Regions from separate parts of the Cedecea davisae genome, predicted to be linked through region 2. Evidence: predicted binding sites of a transcription regulator. Region 2 holds the regulator's gene; each other region holds the start of a gene.
What was found. Region 2 encodes Fur, which represses iron uptake genes when iron is present. Its sites were predicted from a motif close to ATAATAATGAGAACNACTATCAA; they were not measured.
Positions count from the first base shown of each region.

Region 1: ftnA (non-heme ferritin) is a predicted target of Fur. The motif match lies at 4,170-4,192, and genes of this name have one in related genera.
Region 3: ACG1VR_RS06340 (Nramp family divalent metal transporter) is a predicted target of Fur. The motif match lies at 1,609-1,631, and genes of this name have one in related genera.

Region 1 is NZ_CP172054.1:1,803,185-1,809,192, forward strand. It holds gene ACG1VR_RS08950 (YagU family protein) at 1-507, shown strand, start outside; gene ACG1VR_RS08955 (acyltransferase family protein) at 794-1,747, opposite strand; gene ACG1VR_RS08960 (SGNH/GDSL hydrolase family protein) at 1,804-2,463, opposite strand; gene ACG1VR_RS08965 (YecA family protein) at 2,957-3,532, shown strand; gene ftnA (non-heme ferritin) at 3,580-4,077, opposite strand; gene ACG1VR_RS08975 (NupC/NupG family nucleoside CNT transporter) at 4,425-5,606, shown strand; gene ACG1VR_RS08980 (DUF3574 domain-containing protein) at 5,655-6,008, opposite strand, start outside.
Region 2 is NZ_CP172054.1:3,540,154-3,546,161, forward strand. It holds gene pgm (phosphoglucomutase (alpha-D-glucose-1,6-bisphosphate-dependent)) at 1-366, opposite strand, end outside; gene seqA (replication initiation negative regulator SeqA) at 394-939, opposite strand; gene ybfF (esterase) at 1,114-1,890, shown strand; gene ybfE (LexA regulated protein) at 2,023-2,301, shown strand; gene fldA (flavodoxin FldA) at 2,481-3,011, shown strand; gene fur (ferric iron uptake transcriptional regulator) at 3,291-3,743, shown strand; gene chiQ (ChiQ/YbfN family lipoprotein) at 3,847-4,173, opposite strand; gene chiP (chitoporin) at 4,219-5,625, opposite strand.
Region 3 is NZ_CP172054.1:1,225,234-1,231,241, forward strand. It holds gene ACG1VR_RS06330 (diguanylate cyclase) at 1-79, shown strand, start outside; gene ACG1VR_RS06335 (NupC/NupG family nucleoside CNT transporter) at 121-1,308, opposite strand; gene ACG1VR_RS06340 (Nramp family divalent metal transporter) at 1,672-2,910, shown strand; gene ACG1VR_RS06345 (DUF2502 domain-containing protein) at 2,961-3,287, opposite strand; gene mgrA (L-glyceraldehyde 3-phosphate reductase) at 3,443-4,432, opposite strand; gene ACG1VR_RS06355 (alpha-keto acid decarboxylase family protein) at 4,613-6,008, shown strand, end outside.

The sequences.
Region 1 (6,008 bases), 1.7 Mb from region 2:
ACAACCCCAGGAGCTCGCAATTATGCTGTTGCACTCTGGGCTGGTTTTTTGGGTGGTAATCTCTCTAGCTTTGTTAAGTGGGGAACTGAGAATCCTCTACCACCACGCACAGCAGACCGAGCCATACCTCCAGCCGAAATGCTTCAAGACATTGGTTTAAACGTTAATGAGATGGTCTATACCTACTCCGGGCATATTGTTAACTGGGGTGTTGCGGGTGTTCATCACTTGTTTTCAATTGTTTTCGCGATGTTCTATTGTGCGGTTGCTGAGGTGTTTCCTGCAATCAAGCTTTGGCAAGGGGCTGCTTTCGCGATACTGGTAACTATAGGATTCCATGGTGTGCTGCTACCTGTTTTCCACTGGGCCCCTCCTTTATGGCAACTACCTTTCAATGAGATTTTTTCAGAGACGATAGGGCATATTCTTTGGATGTGGGCGATTGAGATAGTACGAAGAGATATAAGAAATCGCATCACGAAAAAGCCAGATCCAGAATTCCAATAAAGTAATAAACGATCGCTTTCATAGCAGGAATGCTACTCATGGGAAAATCCGAATCTGTTATCCCTATAACCGATCAGGATTTAACCATGAGTAGGTTAGAAAAAGCATCGCATGTGCTATTGAACAGCTCGGGATAGTAGCGGTAGATCTGAGTGTCCAGATTGATCATGTCCATTTATTGCCTGCGATTTAGCTAACGCTTTTCCTCGATCCATTCCGCCGCTGGCCTCCCGCAAATAAAAAAGGGAGCGCCGAAAATCACGCTCCCCTTTATTAGTTGGATCTCTCAATAACTGCTGACGATAAACAGCCCGGCAGCGGCCAGCACGTTAATGGATAGCAGCAGCTTGACCGGCGCTCTGCGCTCAACCAGCAGGTAGCTGAGAGTGCCCAGCACGACAGAGGTGACGAGTGCGGCGACCATCAAGATGCCGGTTATCTGCTTTTCAAAGAAATAGGTAGCGCCGACAATGACCGGCCAGTGCCACAAATAGAGTGAATAAGAGATAAGCCCCAGCGGGGAGAGCGTGGCCAGCAACCTGTTTGCCGGAGCGTTCGGCAGCGCCAGGATCAGAGCCGCAGCCAGGCCGGGCAGTAAAGACCAGGCCGAAGGGCTGGCAAAGGCGTTGTTATACAGCAGGGCGCAGGCGACGATAGCCGCAGTCGCCATACAGTAAAACAGCGAGTTTAGTTTCGAAGACAAGCGAGAGAGCGGTAGCCAGGCAACAATGCCGCCGAGGGCAAACTGCCAGAGTCGGTCTACCAGACCGTAATATCCCATGCTCCAGCTGGACTGCGAGACGGCAAAAGAGATGACCGCGATAGCGATTAGCGTGCCCCAGCGCCTTCCTGCCATACCCAGCAGCAGGATAAGCAGGTAGAACTGCATTTCCAGCGACAGAGACCAGGTGTGCAGGAACGGATAGGCGAGCGACTGCCCGGCAAAATAGCCGACGTTCTGATGAGCCCAAAAATTAGATAAATAAAAGAGGGCGGACATGCCGTTGGAGGCAACATCAGCTCTGTCTCTCGGCAATAGCCACCACAGCATTAGGGCTGAGACCGTTATCACCATGCATAACAGTGCTGGTAATAGGCGTTGTATACGCCTGACCATGAATTTAATCGGGGCGAAAGGCTGCTGCATAAGCGCCATCTTGCTCATGTAATAGCCCGAGATGACGCAAAAAACATCTACCCCAACAAAACCGCCTGAAATCCATCCGGCATGGAAAAACATCACCAGCAGCACGGCCAGCCCGCGCAGCCCGTCAATATCGTTTCGACGTTGAGTAATCAGCTTTTACTCCCGTTCCCGCTTAGTAGCGGCAAAGTCGCGTCCACAATCCCTGCGCCCCAGGCTTTGTAGCTTTTAGGCGTCAGGTGAAGGCCATCTACGGTTTCAACCGCTTTATTTTGCATAAACGACGTGCTGTCGATGTAGGTGCAGGGCTGAACGTGGGATGACAGGAAACCGGTGATGCGTTTGGTGGTTTCTTCGGTTTTACCGTAGCGTGGGTTAAACGTGCCCCATGTCGGCCCCACCCACAGGCATTTTGTTTTGGCTCCGGCCAGCGTGGCTACGGATTTCACCTGGTTTTCAATCCACTCGGCAGGGAAAGGGTCTGCGGTGTAGCTGCCAATGGTGTCGCCGTAGATAAACATCACCGCCGTCGGCTGCCATTTATCAATCAGGCTGGCGACGTCCGGGAAGGGAAATGTGGCGGCAGAAGGGTCGGCTATCGGGCCGGTGCCGTTTCTGACTACGCCGCCGCAGCCGGTGTCTTTCGGGCCTTTTACCCAACCCGCCGGGCTTGAAGAACAAACGCCATAGGTAACAACTTTTGCCCCCATGCTTTCATAGGCTTCGGGTAAAACAGAAAGCAGAGAATCCTTAAATGCGACATGACTGTCGCCCAAAATAAGCAACGTGACGCCGGCAAGTAATGTATTCACGTTTTAAAACTCCCAGAGATGAATCAATAAATTACTAACATTACGTGACAGTAACGTTATTAATTACCAGATAGCGCAAGGTTTTTATGGAGTGACTTTGTACTTAAGGTTGGCATTATCTCACCGCAATTATGCTGTGGCAAAAGCAAATTCCCCAGGCGCGCCTTTCCCATTATATTTTTGTGCCTACTGCCTGTTTTTTATTCTCTAATTGCAAGTGTTTCTGCTTACAGGAATAAATGTCATTCTACAATTAACACTAAACTTCATTCTGGTTACGGCGGTAAGCTTTTGGTGATTGCTGCTGGCGATGACCAGGTTATTCCTGCCGGAATCTCGCAAAAGCTGTATGCTTCGGCCCCGGTGCAGATAAATAAAGCCCTGCTAATGGACTGTTTATCGCCGGAGTGAAAGCACGGCAATCATTTAGGCCCCGGAGCGGGTAGAATACATCTCATTTTATTAAAAAGAGCTACGCAGAGGAGCCAGCATTATGACCCAGGGACCGTTAAACGAAGACGAAATTGTATGGCTTGACGATGTGCTGATGAAGTACGGGACCACCCATTCCGTCATCGATGTGGCCGAACTGGACGGGCTGCTGACGGCCATCCTGTCCGGCCCGAAAGTGACCGAGCCAGCAACCGTGCTGAGAGCAGTATGGGGAGGCGATGCCGAGCCAGAGTGGGAAAATGCCGACGAGTTAACCCGTTTTAACGTGCTGGTATTCCAGCATATGAACGATATTGCCGAGCGTCTTGCCGGGTATCCCGAGCAGTTTGAGCCGCTGTTTGGCACCGACGAAGTGGATGGGCGTGAAATTACCATCGTTGAGGAGTGGTGCTACGGCTATATGCGCGGCGTTGCTCTGGAACAGTGGCCTGCGCTCCCGGCAGCGCTGCAACCTGCGCTTGAAGCCATCGCTTTACATGGTCTTGAAGAGAATCTGGAGAAGTTTGACACGCTGTCGCCGGAGGCATTCTGGGCGAGTATCGAAGCGATTAAACCGGCTGCATTGGAACTGTACGGCTACTGGCACAGCCAGCGCGACGGCGGGGCGTTACACTAAGATAAAACATCAGCAGGCCGCAGTGGCCTGCTGAGTAACAGCGACAATTAAGCCTGGGTGTCCAGGGTTGCCAGCTCTTTGTCGATGAAGTACAGGCCTTCACCGCTTTTGCCCACCAGGCTGAGTTTATCCAGTACGGATTTAAACAGCTTCTCTTCTTCATGCTGCTCGGCAACATACCACTGCAGGAAATTAAAGGTTGGGTAATCCTGGGAGATCATCGCTGAGTGGGTCAGCTCATTAATCTGACGAGTAATTAACTGCTCGTGTTCGTAAGTCGCTTTAAATAACTCATCAAGAGAGGCGTACTCTAAATATGGAGACGCAATGGCGTTAATGCGCGGCATATTTCCGGTGTCGCTTAAATATGCGAACAGGCGCTGCATATGTTCCATCTCTTCCTGTGCATGGCGACGCAGGAACGCGGCCGCTCCCTCAAAGCTGTGATAACTGCACCAGGCGCTCATCTGCTGGTAGAGCAGCGAGGAGTAGAGTTCGAGGTTCATCTGCTCGTTCAGTTTTTCGATCATTTCCGTCTTCAGCATCACAGGCTCCATAAATTGTGGGGGGCGTTAATGGCGCTACTTTAATTATTTATTTTTACGAATGCAAAGGAATTGTTAATTATATTAGTGTAATGAGAATGGTTGTTACTATTATTTTATTTGTGAAGAAATGAATTAATAATGAGAATTAATCGTGTTTCGTTTTTACTGTTTATTTGCTCTGAAATTTTATTTTCTCTGCAATATTTAACGTTAAAAAAAGTAACCATGCTAAGTGTAAGTCTATGCTGTCATTGGGAAAACTTATGGTTAAATATTCTTATGGCCACCATTTACCTCGCGCGGAGGCTGTGGCTAAATACCTTTCTTTCAAAATTAGACTGCACATGAATATCCTTCATTTTCTACTCGCACTTTTTGTCATTATGGGACTGGCGTGGCTGGTGAGCTTCGATCGTAAGACCATTCGCATCCGCTATTTGTTACAACTTGTCGTTATTGAAGGCCTGCTGGCTTTCTTCTTCCTGCACTCCGACAGCGGCCTGTGGGTGATTAACGGCGTATCCGGCTTCTTTGGGCACCTTCTGACCTTTGCCGGGCAGGGGAGTGACTTTGTGTTCGGCGGTATGAGCAAGGCCGGGCTGGCGTTTATCTTCCTCGGCGTGCTGTGCCCGATTATCTTCATCTCCGCCCTTATCGGGATTTTGCAGCACTTCCGCATTCTGCCGATTATTATCCGCATTGTGGGCACGCTGCTTTCTAAAGTTAACGGTCTCGGCAAGCTGGAGTCGTTTAACGCCGTCAGCTCGCTTATCCTGGGCCAGTCGGAAAACTTCATTGCGTATAAAGGCGTGCTTGGGGATCTCAGCTCCCGCCGTCTGTTCACCATGGCGGCTACGGCGATGTCCACCGTTTCGCTGTCTATTGTCGGCGCGTACATGACGATGCTGGAGCCGAAGTATGTTGTGGCGGCGCTGATCCTCAATATGTTCAGCACCTTCATTATTGTGTCGATAATTAACCCGACAAGCCCGGGCGATGAACCCGAAATCAAGCTTGAGAAACTGCACGAATCGCAGAGTTTCTTTGAGATGCTGGGGGAGTACATCCTCGCCGGTTTCAAAGTAGCGATGATAATTCTGGCGATGCTGATTGGTTTTATTGCCCTGATTAGCGCCATCAACGCGCTGTTCGCGACGGTGTTCGGTCTGAGCTTCCAGCAGATCCTCGGCTACGTGTTTTACCCGTTTGCCTGGCTGGTAGGCATTCCAGCGCCGGATGCTTTGAAAGCCGCCGGTATTATGGCAACCAAGCTGGTGGCGAATGAATTTGTGGCGATGATTGAGCTGCAAAAAATCATGGCGACGCTGACGCCGCGCGGTCTGGGGATCTTATCTGTATTCCTGGTGTCGTTTGCCAACTTTGCGTCAATCGGCATCGTAGCCGGGGCAATTAAAGGCCTGAATGAAAAGCAGGGCAACGTTGTTTCTCGCTTTGGCCTGCGCCTTGTTTATGGCGCGACGCTTGTCAGCCTGCTGTCTGCGGCATTTGCCGGGCTGGTGCTGTAAATAAAAAACGGCGGGGAAACCCGCCGTTTGTTTAACGCTATCTCGTTATCAGAATGCGGCGCAGACCGGCTGGTCAACGCGCATTACGGATTCCTGCGCAAAGCGGGTTTTATAGATATTACGCAGTTCGTCTACTTTCTTGCTGCTTTCCACATCGCTGCCGCGAATTAACATCAGCGCTTTACTTGGCTCGTGGGTCACTTCGCCTTTCGCATTAAGCCACTGGCCCTTCGCATCATACTCTGTCAGCCCGTCGCGGAAGCGTGGGGTCACGTCCTTATCAACAAAGCTGCGCCATTCTTTGGCGGTGATGATTACACCTGAAGGGCGGCTAATACCGAAGTAGAGCGTGGTTTGCGTCATTGCGTCACCGACCTGGCACTGTTTAGCCGGGGCGGCGGC
Region 2 (6,008 bases):
AGCAGGCGTCGGGGTATAGCCGTTGTCCTGCTGGACAATCACGTCCACGCCGTTGGCGGCCAGCACTTCCAGCACGGAGATAAACGCAGGTTCGGAAAGCGCGTGGGTATCTTTACCCACATAGCACGGGCCGGTTATCCCGTTTTTAGCGCGTTCCTCAGCGATGGCCTGAGCAATCGCCAGAATATGAGGCTCGTTAAAGCTGTGACGAGCCGCACTGCCGCGGTGGCCGGAGGTGCCGAACTTCACCGCGTGTTCACTATTACCCACCTCAGGTTTCAGCACGTAATACTGCGCCGTAAGCTGGGCTACGTTAATCAAATCGCTCTGTTGTGCAGGTTGACCCGCACGGTCGTGGTTAGCCATTGGCTTTTCCTTACTGACGCCAGGTTTTTAAATAGTGCCGCAAACCTTTTCAATCAGCTCCGCGGGGAACTGCATTGACTGCATGATGTGTTCAACCATGCTGCGTTTACGATCCGTATTCGTGTTGGTTATCACCCAGTACGGGGTGCCCGGAACATGTTTCGGCTTGGTTTGATTGCCGCTTGCCAGCAGCGTTTGCTCGTTACCGGCAAAGTAAACCCGGGTGCGGCCATGCAGCGATTCAGTAGCTTCGCCGAAGGTTTTTGCATCCAGTTGATAAAGCGTGGAGAGCACCATCATAAAGCGGTTAACGGCCTTATTCTGGGCGGCGTATTCGTCGGAGAGCAGCAGCTCACGCACCGCGCGAACGCGATTGCGGGCGGTATTAGCCGGTTTCTCCTCGACAACGGGCGCCGGGCGCTCCGCGGTGGCAGGTGTAGGGGTAGCTGCTGGAGTTTGTCCGGCGCTAAATTTGAGCATACGCCGTAAAATGTCGGACGCGCTTTCGCCAATATGCTTGGTTTGGCTGGCAATGTAGCGATAAAGCTCGTCATCAACTTCGATTGTTTTCATCTTAATCCAGTACGATATCTTTTCTGAATACAAGTCGTTGGGATTATAGGGGCAAATCCCAACAGCGAACAGGAGGGGCGGCTTAAAGTCAGAGTAAACTGAATATTTGCCGCACGCCCGCAGGAATGCCAACATAATACCCTAACCAAACGCCCCAAAATAAAGAACTTTGCCATGAAATTAAATGCTCGCCTGCAAACTGCGCAACAATCGAATAGCAATTCCCCTATCGTGCTGATCCACGGCCTGTTCGGCAGCCTCGACAACCTTGGCATACTGGCGCGGGATTTGGGCAAGGATCACACCCTTTTGCAGATAGATCTGCGCAACCACGGACTTTCACCGCGCAACGATGACATGAGCTATGCCGCAATGGCGCAGGACGTCATCGACACGCTCGACGCTTACAACATAGAAAAAGCAACTTTCATCGGCCACTCGATGGGCGGCAAAGTGGTGATGGCCTTAAGCGCGATTGCCCCCCAGCGCATTGATAAGCTGGTGATGATCGACATCGCACCTGTCAATTACCACGTTCGTCGTCACGACGAGATTTTCGCCGGGATCCGCGCGGTAACCGAAGCAGGCGTGAAAACGCGCCAGCAGGCCGCTCAAATAATGCGTGAGCACATTGCCGAAGAGGGCGTTATTCAGTTCCTGCTGAAATCCTTTGCCGACGGCGAGTGGAAATTCAACGTTCCGGTGCTCTGGCAACAATATGAGCATATTGTCGGCTGGCAGCCGATACCTGCCTGGCAGAAACCGGCGCTGTTTATTCGCGGCGGCGACTCGCCTTATGTTGACGAAAGTCATCGGGAAGAGCTGTTAAGGCAGTTCCCTCTGGCCCGCGCCCATGTGATTGCCGGAGCCGGACACTGGGTCCACGCCGAGAAACCGGATGCGGTTTTGCGCGCAATTCACCGATTTATCGACGCTGATGCGAAAAACTGATTAAAAACAGAACGACCGGGACGCAGAAGTCGCTAACGCGTTGGCGCGAATGGCGCGCTGATGTATGATGGCGCGCTTAATTGCACCGGCACCCTGCCCCTGCAGCCAGAATTCCCTGTCAGTATCCTAATCATGGCAAAAGAACAAACGGACCGTACTACATTAGATCTGTTCGCGGACGAGCGTCGCCCCGGGCGGCCTAAAACCAATCCGCTCTCGCGCGATGAGCAGCTGCGTATCAATAAACGCAACCAGCTAAAGCGCGATAAAGTGCGTGGTTTGAAGCGGGTAGAGCTAAAACTGAACAACGATGCGGTCGACGCCCTCAACCAGCTTGCCGACGCGCGTAATATTAGCCGTAGTGAGCTTATCGAAGAGATGTTGCTCGAGCAGCTCAAAAAGCTGGCTTAAGCGCTTTATACGCGCTTCGAGAAATCTGAAATCATAAAACGGTGAGCGAAACCATGTTGCAGACTGTGCACCAGGGCGTGATAGCTGTTTCCGCTGGCGATTCTGTTCTGCTATGATTGCCCTATACGTGGGCATTTAACGGCCAGCATACTATTTAGTTTCAAGAGGTTATTTTACTCATGGCAATCGTAGGCATTTTTTTCGGCAGCGACACCGGTAACACCGAAAATATCGCGAAAATGATTCAAAAACAGCTCGGTAAAGAAGTTGCTGAGGTGCGTGACATTGCTAAAAGCAGCAAAGAAGATCTCGAAGGTTTCGACATTCTGTTGCTCGGCATTCCAACCTGGTACTACGGCGAAGCCCAGTGCGATTGGGATGATTTCTTCCCAACCCTCGAAGAAGTCGATTTCAACGGCAAGCTGGTTGCGCTGTTCGGCTGCGGCGACCAGGAAGATTATGCAGAATACTTCTGCGACGCGCTCGGCACCATCCGCGACATCATTGAACCGCGCGGCGCGGCGATTGTTGGCCACTGGCCAACCGCAGGCTACCACTTCGAAGCCTCCAAAGGCCTCGCGGATGACGACCACTTTGTTGGCCTGGCGATTGACGAAGACCGCCAGCCAGAACTGACCGCAGAACGCGTTGAAAAGTGGGTTAAGCAGGTTTCTGAAGAGCTGAATCTGGCCGATATCATTAACGCCTGATTTCAATGGCGCAAATGATGAATTTGCGCCATCTTGATAGATTGCAGCAATGAAAATAATTGCTACAAGTTTGTAACTTTCTCGTACATCCCTGTACAATGTCTTCCTGATAGCTTGGCTGATAATTACTGTAAATGGCGACGCCGCCACGATTTTTCAGCCTTATTTTGCACCATACTTGCGGTTCCCATTTAGAAGCAGCAGTTCTATAATGAGACGCATTACTCTTAACGCTCACTGCAGTTTGAGCGAATCGTTAAGCAACAGGACAATTTCCGCATGACTGACAACAATACCGCATTAAAGAAGGCCGGCTTGAAAGTCACGCTTCCGCGATTAAAAATCCTTGAAGTGCTGCAAGAGCCGGTAAATCATCACGTCAGCGCGGAAGACTTATATAAACGACTGATCGATATGGGCGAAGAGATTGGCCTGGCGACGGTCTACCGCGTGCTGAACCAGTTTGACGATGCCGGGATCGTGACCCGTCATAATTTTGAAGGCGGCAAGTCCGTTTTTGAACTGACCCAGCAGCATCACCACGATCACCTTATCTGCCTCGACTGCGGTAAAGTGATTGAATTCAGCGATGACTCCATCGAGCTGCGCCAGCGTGAAATTGCCGCTCGTCACGGTATTCGCCTGACCAACCATAGCCTGTATCTGTACGGGCACTGCGCTGAAGGCGACTGCCGCGAAGACGAAAACGCTCACGCGCCTAAAGAGAAGTAAAGCGCTTTAGCGAACGCCGCCCTACTCTGACGGCGGCGCTCAAAAAAACAAAAACCGGTGAATCGCTTCACCGGTTTTTTTATCGACTAAAGAAAGTAAAGCCTTAGCCGTTGTTGGCGCGAATTTCCTGCCAAATTTTGTCGCAGCGTACTTTTGCCGCTTCGTCATTGCCGCTTTTTCTGGCCTGGATACATTTCTGGTAGTCCAGCACGTTAACCGTTTCCTTCTCGGCAAAGGCCTGGTGCTGTTTTTCCTGGCGCAGCACGTTCAGCACGCTCTGGCAGGCTTCAATTTTATCCGGGTTACCTTCCGCAGTATTGATACAGGCGCTATAGGCCTGCTTCAGGCGTGAGTCTTCCTTCGGAGCCGCAGGCTGAACGCAGGCGGACAGGCTAAAGGCTACGGCGGTAACCAGCAGAATCTTTTTCATATTCTATCCTTATCAAAATCGGGCGCTTTCGCGCCCGGTTTCACATCAGAAGATGGTGAATGGTGCGATAACGATGAATTTCACGTCACGCTCATCCTGGAACATGTTGCCGTAACCACCGCCCCAGCTTGGGATGTCTGAGTGGTTGTCGTACTGGGTAAAGTGCAGTTTGAACAGCGTACCTTTAGCACGACCTTCCTGCACGGTGTACATCGCGTCCAGACTGTAAGAAGACTCTTTGATTTTGTTGGCCGCAAGATCCTGACGGTTACCGGCAGCATCAAGCGCCCAGGTAGATGGTTTCGCATCCCATGCATAGACATAGGAGCCACCCACTGCCCAACCCGGCAGGTTCCAGTTGCTCAGGTCGTACATTGCGCCGAAGAATACCGCTTTTTCGCCGTTGGCGTTGAAGTCAGAGCGGTTATCCCACCACACGTCGAGACGGCCGTTGGAGGAAGCGTAGGTTGGGGTCATACGCTGCAGGAAGTACCCCTGCTGGCCTTCTGCCTTAACCATGGTTCCTTCGAGACGCAGGTCAACCTGGCCTACTTTATAGCCGAAGGTCAGTGCCTGCAGCCATGCGGTGCCGTCGTAAATATCGTTGATGGTATTATTGCTGGCTTTATCGCGGGTGCCGTAGAACTGGTAGCTGGTGCTCAGAGGGCTGCCTGCAACATCAAATTTGTAGCTGGCTTTAGCAAAATACTGGTCAACGAAGCCCTGGGCCTGGCCGAATGCCCCTTCCAGAATCAAGTCATTTTTGAAGTCATACTTCGCGCCGATGGAGTGCAGATAGTCGACTTTGGTCTTTTTGTCGTTCTGATAGAACTTATCCGTTTCCAGGTGCCATGGAGCCTTGTACTCGTTGGTCCACATGTAGGAGAAGCTCAGCGCGCCCGCATCGCCATAGTCAAAGGCAGCACCGGCTTCAGCACCCTGATAGGTACCCGGCATAAAGCTCCAGTGCGGAGCCAGCAGGGTCTGGCCGGTTGGCTGGATGTAACCCGCACGCGCCCAAACCGGGCCATATTTAAATTTAGCCGCGGCCTTATAGAGACTGATCCCGCTCTTATCGCCGGAATAATCTTCGCTGTAGCCTTTATTTTTGGAAGAGAAAGCGATTTCGTTCGGGTGGCCGCTGGCGCTATCTTCAGCCATTTCAATCGCGGTGAATGCCGCAATATCGAGACCAAACATATCGGCCGCATAGCCGGACTGGAAGTCGAGGTTGGCGTTCCAGGTGGAGTGTGACAGGTTGGTTTTGTATTTGCCGTCAGCTACATCTTTACGGTCACGCTCACGTTGCCAGTAATAGACGCCCCCGGTCAGCGTTGAGTCATCAACAAAACCAGCCGCGCTAACCTGCGGAGCAACAACAAAGCCTGAAAGAGCGGTAACGCTTGCAATAGCAAGAGCAAGCGCACTACGTTTGCCACTAAACGTACGCATAATTAAATTCCTCTTTGACGTAAAAATCATCGCCTGACGTGAAAAGCGTCATGGACGAAAAAAGTAAAATTGCCTGACGGCTAAAAAGCGGTTTTTACATTACTCACCCGCATTACTGCTGCTCATAGACTATTTTTCGCGACGCGAATTATCAATGACTTTGTATGAGAGATTTCCTGGAGTATGACAGAGAGCACATAATCTATGTGCATTTGTAACAATTTCACACCACGGATTCTTCATCCTTCATTTCATTGATTAGCCATATAAAAAACTTTTGAGAGCGCTTTCATTATATGAGTCAGAAGATTACGGGATAAACAGGAATAAAAAAGAGGGTATTTTCAGGCTCTGTAAATGAGAATTAATTCGCAACGCGAATG
Region 3 (6,008 bases), 2.3 Mb from region 2:
GGACATCCGGCTATATTACGCCAAGCAGCAGGGGAGAAACCGGGTATGCTGGCGTGAAGACGGCGAATTGCAGGCATAAAAAAAGCCGGGGAGATGCCCCGGCTTCTTCATCAGGCTAAATCAGATAACCAGCGCCGCGATGGAAGCGGAGAGGATACTGACCAGAGTGGAGCCGTAGACCAGCTTCAGGCCGAAGCGGGAAACCACGTTACCCTGTTCTTCGTTCAGGCCTTTAATCGCGCCGGCGATAATCCCGATAGAAGAGAAGTTAGCGAAGGAGACCAGGAACACGGACAGGATGCCTTCCGCACGCGGAGACAGGCTGCTGGCAATCTTCTGCAGGTCCATCATGGCAACGAATTCGTTGGAAACCAGTTTGGTCGCCATGATACTGCCCACCTGTAATGCTTCGCCGGACGGTACGCCCATCACCCATGCAACCGGGTAGAAGATGTAGCCCAGAATGCCCTGGAAGGAGATACCCAGCACGGCGGCGAACAGCGCGTTCAGGCCGGAGATCAGGGCGATGAAGCCAATCAGCATCGCGGCAACGATAATCGCAACTTTGAAACCTGCCAGAATGTACTCGCCGAGCATTTCGAAGAAGCTTTGGCCTTCGTGCAGGTTAGACATCTGCAGGTCTTCTTCTTTCTCGTCCACGCGGTACGGGTTGATAAGCGACAGCACGATAAAGGTACTGAACATGTTCAGCACCAGCGCGGCAACCACGTATTTTGGCTGCAACATGGTCATGTAGGCACCCACAATCGACATCGACACGGTAGACATAGCGGTTGCCGCCATGGTGTACATGCGGTTGCGCGACATCTTGCCGAGAATATCCTTATAGGCAATAAAGTTTTCTGACTGTCCCAGAATCAGCGAGCTTACGGCGTTAAAGGATTCCAGCTTACCCATACCGTTGACTTTAGAAAGCACGGTACCGATAGCGCGGATAACAATCGGCAGAATGCGAATGTGCTGCAAAATACCGATCAGCGCAGAAATAAACACGATAGGACACAGCACTTTCAGGAAGAAGAATGCCAGACCTTCGTCGTTCATTTTGCCGAACACAAAGTTTGTCCCTTCGTTGGCGAAGCCAAGCAACTTCTCGAACATCTCGGAGAAGCCTCTTACAAAGCCCAGGCCGACATCAGAGGTCAGGAAGAACCAGGCCAGTAAAACTTCGATAACCAACAGTTGAATGACAAAGCGAATACGAATTTGCTTGCGGTTAGGGCTAACCAGCAGAGCCAGCAGCGCGACCACAGCAAGCGCTAAAACAAAGTGCAAAACGCGGGACATATTTGCTCCAAATATGAGGCAGGTTTAATTTCGTTGCACATTCTATGTAACAAGCAATAAGAAAACGAGATCAATTCCACACTATAGTGATGAGCTGTGACGGAACGCAAAAATAGTGATCCACCATACATTTCTGCTATGTTAAGTAAAGAAGCTAAAAGTTACGTTAGGACTTGCGGTAAACAGTTTACATGTTGTTCAAATGTTAATCCGTTAACCGGCATCCAGAATCGCCATCTCACGCCTCCTGCTCATCGTTTTCAGCTATCAGAGAAATCAATTTCCCGGCACTAAATGAACTTGATAATCATTCTCACTTTGATAGCATAAAACATAGCAAAGGCTATATCTCAGAGGCAGAAGATGACAAACAGTCGCATTGACAGCAGCACCGGGCGAACCGCGCGCAAACTACGCCTGGCGTTAATGGGGCCTGCGTTTATCGCCGCTATCGGCTACATCGACCCCGGTAACTTCGCGACCAATATTCAGGCCGGGGCCAGCTATGGCTACCAGCTGCTGTGGGTGGTGGTTTGGGCTAACCTGATGGCCGCCATGATTCAGGTGCTTTCGGCCAAGCTAGGGATAGCCACCGGCAAAAACCTTGCCGAGCAAATTCGTGACCATTACCCGCGCCCGCTGGTTTGGATCTACTGGGTGCAGGCAGAGATTATTGCCATGGCGACGGATCTGGCTGAGTTTATCGGCGCGGCCATCGGCTTTAAGCTTATTCTCGGCGTCTCGCTGTTACAGGGCGCGGTGCTGACCGGGATTGCCACTTTCCTGATCCTGATGCTGCAAAGCCGGGGGCAAAAGCCGCTGGAAAAAGTCATCGGCGGGCTGCTGCTGTTCGTTGCGGCGGCATATATTGTCGAGCTTATCTTCTCTCAGCCAAAATTTGCCGAGTTAGGGAAGGGGATGCTAATCCCGAGTCTGCCAACCTCGGAGGCGGTATTCCTTGCCGCTGGCGTACTGGGCGCAACCATTATGCCGCACGTTATTTACCTGCACTCTTCGCTGACCCAGCATCTGCATGCCGGTAACCGGGCGGAGCGTTATTCCGCGACAAAATGGGACGTGGGCATCGCGATGACTATCGCGGGCTTTGTGAACCTGGCGATGATGGCGACCGCGGCGGCGGCATTCCACTTTACCGGGCATACCGGCATTGCCGAACTGGAAGATGCGTACAAAACGCTGGAACCGCTGCTGAGCCACGGCGCGGCGACCATTTTTGGTCTTAGCCTGGTGGCGGCCGGCCTCTCTTCAACGGTTGTCGGCACGCTGGCCGGGCAGGTGGTGATGCAGGGCTTCGTACGCTTCTACATTCCGCTTTGGGTGCGCCGGGCTATTACCATGGCGCCGTCTTTTGTCGTGATTCTGATGGGATTAGATCCCACCAGAATTCTGGTGATGAGCCAGGTGTTGCTGAGCTTTGGTATCGCGCTGGCGCTGGTGCCGCTGCTTATCTTTACCAGCGATAAAAAACTGATGGGCGACCTGGTTAACGTCCGCTGGGTGAAACTGGTGGGCTGGGCGATTGTGGCCCTGGTGGTGACGCTCAACCTGTGGCTTATTTTCGGTACGCTGTTTGGCAACTAAGTTTGCCGGGTAAAGTAAAAAGGGCCGGTTAAACCGGCCCTTTATCTATCTTAGTGATGATGCCCGTGACCCCGGCCACGCCCACGATGGTCATCGCGGTCATTCCAGCCTTCGCGGTAGCCGCGCTCGTAGCTGCTTGGGCCCCGTTTCCAGTTGCGATCCCAGCCACGGTGGTGGTGCCAGCCGCGATCGCGCCATTCATAGTTACGGTGCCAGTAGTCCCTGTCGCGCCATTTGCCGCCGTCCCAGTAATTACCGCGATAATCCCTATCGCCAATCTGCAATTTTACCGATGGCAGCAAGGTGATTTCCCCCGCATTGGCAACCAGCGGTGCCGCTACCAGTAAGGCAATGGCAAGCATCAGTGACCTGAACATACTTTCTCTCCTTGGTTCCCGTAGCCGCACCGGCGGCCTGTTAACACAATATTACAAACCGGCTAGCGGGACGATGAACTACACAACTCCTAAATCAGCGGCGGCAGCACTTTTTGTTAAAGATAATCGTCTTCTCTGGGCAGAAGGGTAAGCGGTTACACCAGAATGGCTTCGATGGCCTCACGCTCCTGCTGGCTAAACTGGCGTCGGGCGAGCATGCCGACGGCATCCTCAATCTGGCTGATTTTACTGGCGCCAATTAACACCGAAGTGACTTTATCATCTCGCAGCACCCAGGCCAGCGCCATCTGGGAAAGCTTCTGCCCGCGCCCGAGCGCAATGTCGTTAAGCCTGCGTACTTTATCGAGCTTTTCGGGAGTGATTTGCTCCGGGTTGAGGAAGCGGCTGCCGCTGGCGGCGCGCGAGTCCGCCGGAATGCCTGCCAGATAACGGTCGGTTAATTGGCCGCCCGCGAGGGGTGAAAACGCAATACTGCCGACGCCTTTAGCCTGGAGTAGATCCAGCAGCCCGCCTTCAACCCAGCGTTCAAACATTGAATAGCGCGGCTGATGGATTAGGCACGGTGTGCCAAGCTGGTTGAGGATCTCAATTGCCTTTTCCGCCAGCTCCGCCGGGTAATTCGAGAGCCCGACGTACAGCGCCTTGCCCTGGCGTACGACATGGTCGAGGGCGCGCATTGTCTCCTCGAGCGGCGTTTCCGGGTCCGGGCGGTGGTGATAGAAAATATCCACGTATTCCAGGTCCATCCGGCGCAGGCTTTGGTCCAGACTGGCGAGTAGATATTTACGCGAACCCCAGTCGCCGTAAGGCCCGTCCCACATGGTGTAGCCCGCTTTGGTAGAGATAATCAGCTCGTCGCGCAGGGCGGGGAAATCTTCCCGCAGGATGCGGCCAAAATTGGCCTCAGCCGACCCCGGCGGCGGCCCGTAATTATTGGCGAGATCGAAATGGGTGATGCCTGAATCAAAAGCCTTTCTCAGCAGCTGGCGGCTGGTTTCCAGCAGCGTTTCGTCGCCAAAATTGTGCCAGAGGCCAAGTGAGATAGCGGGCAATTTCAGGCCGCTGCGGCCGCAGCGACGGTACTCCATAGAAGCGTAGCGGTCGGGATTGGGCTGCCAGGTCATTATCGTTATCCTTATCGGGAACAGAGGATTTAGTGTATACGTTTTCACAAGGGCGGTGGCTATCAGAATCACGCTCATTCCTCTGTAAACGTCGGTTTCCACCTGCTAAATAGGATATATTCTCGACACCGATCCCGATTCTCCAATACTCACAGCAAGCACCCATAGAAGGAAAACCCTATGCGCTACTGTGTGGCAGACTATCTGGTCGACCGGCTAAATGAATGTGGGATCCGCCATCTTTTTGGCGTGCCGGGGGACTACAACCTGGTTTTTCTCGACCATGTTATTGCCCACCCTGAACTCGCCTGGGTGGGCTGTGCCAACGAGCTTAATGCGGCCTACGCCGCCGATGGTTACGCCCGCTGCAAAGGTGCGGCGGCGTTGTTAACTACTTTTGGCGTGGGTGAGTTAAGCGCGCTTAACGGCGTGGCCGGTAGCTACGCCGAACACCTCCCGGTTATTCACATCGTGGGCGCGCCAAATAGCCATGCCCAGCAGCGCGGCGAATTGCTGCACCACACGCTGGGCGACGGCGACTTCCGGCATTTTCTGCGTATTGCCGAAGAGGTTTCTGTCGCGCAGGCCACGCTTACCCCCGCCAACGCCTGTACTGAAATAGACCGCGTTATCCTGGAAGCGTTAAAACAGCAGCGCCCCGGCTACCTGCTGCTGCCGAGCGACGTGGCAGAAGCCCCTGCAACCAGGCCGACAAAACGGCTGGATGTTGCCGCCGCCGCTGCTGAGCCCGCCACGCTGGAAGCGTTCCGCCACTGCGCCCAGGCAAAAATTGCCGAAAGCCGCAGCGCTTCTCTGCTGGCGGACTTCCTTGCCTTGCGTTATGGGCTGCAGGAGGCGCTCCAGCAATGGATGGACGGCACGCCAATGCCTCACGCCTCATTGCTGATGGGCAAAGGCCTGTTTGATGAGAGTAAACCGGGCTTTCTCGGCACCTACAGCGGGGCCGCCAGCGAGCCGCAGGTACGGCAGGGCATTGAAAGCGCCGGGGTGGTCATTTGCGTGGGCGTAAGATTTACCGACACCATAACCGCAGGCTTCAGCCAGAAGCTAAGCCAGCAGCAGACGATAGACGTTCAGCCCAATGCGGTTCGCGTGGGTGAGCGCTGGTTTAGCGGCATCTCTATGGCGCAGGCGGTAGACGTTCTGCATCAGCTCTGCAAACGGCAGGCCTCCGCGTGGCCAGCGGCGACGCAAAGGCCATCGGAGCTACAGCCCGGCAATGGCGACAAGCTCGACCAGCATGCGCTCTGGCACACTCTGCAAAATGCGCTTCAGCCGGGAGATATCGTGCTGGCTGACCAGGGGACGGCTGCTTTCGGTGCCGCGGCGCTGACGCTTCCTGAGGGAGTCACTTTTATTGCTCAGCCGCTTTGGGGATCTATCGGCTATACGCTGCCCGCCGCATTTGGGGCGCAAACCGCCCACCCGAACAGGCGCGTATTGCTGCTAATTGGCGACGGCTCAGCGCAGCTCACTATTCAGGAACTGGGAAGCATGCTGCGGGACGGGCAGAAACCTGTCGTGCTGCTGTTGAACAACGACGGTTATACGGTTG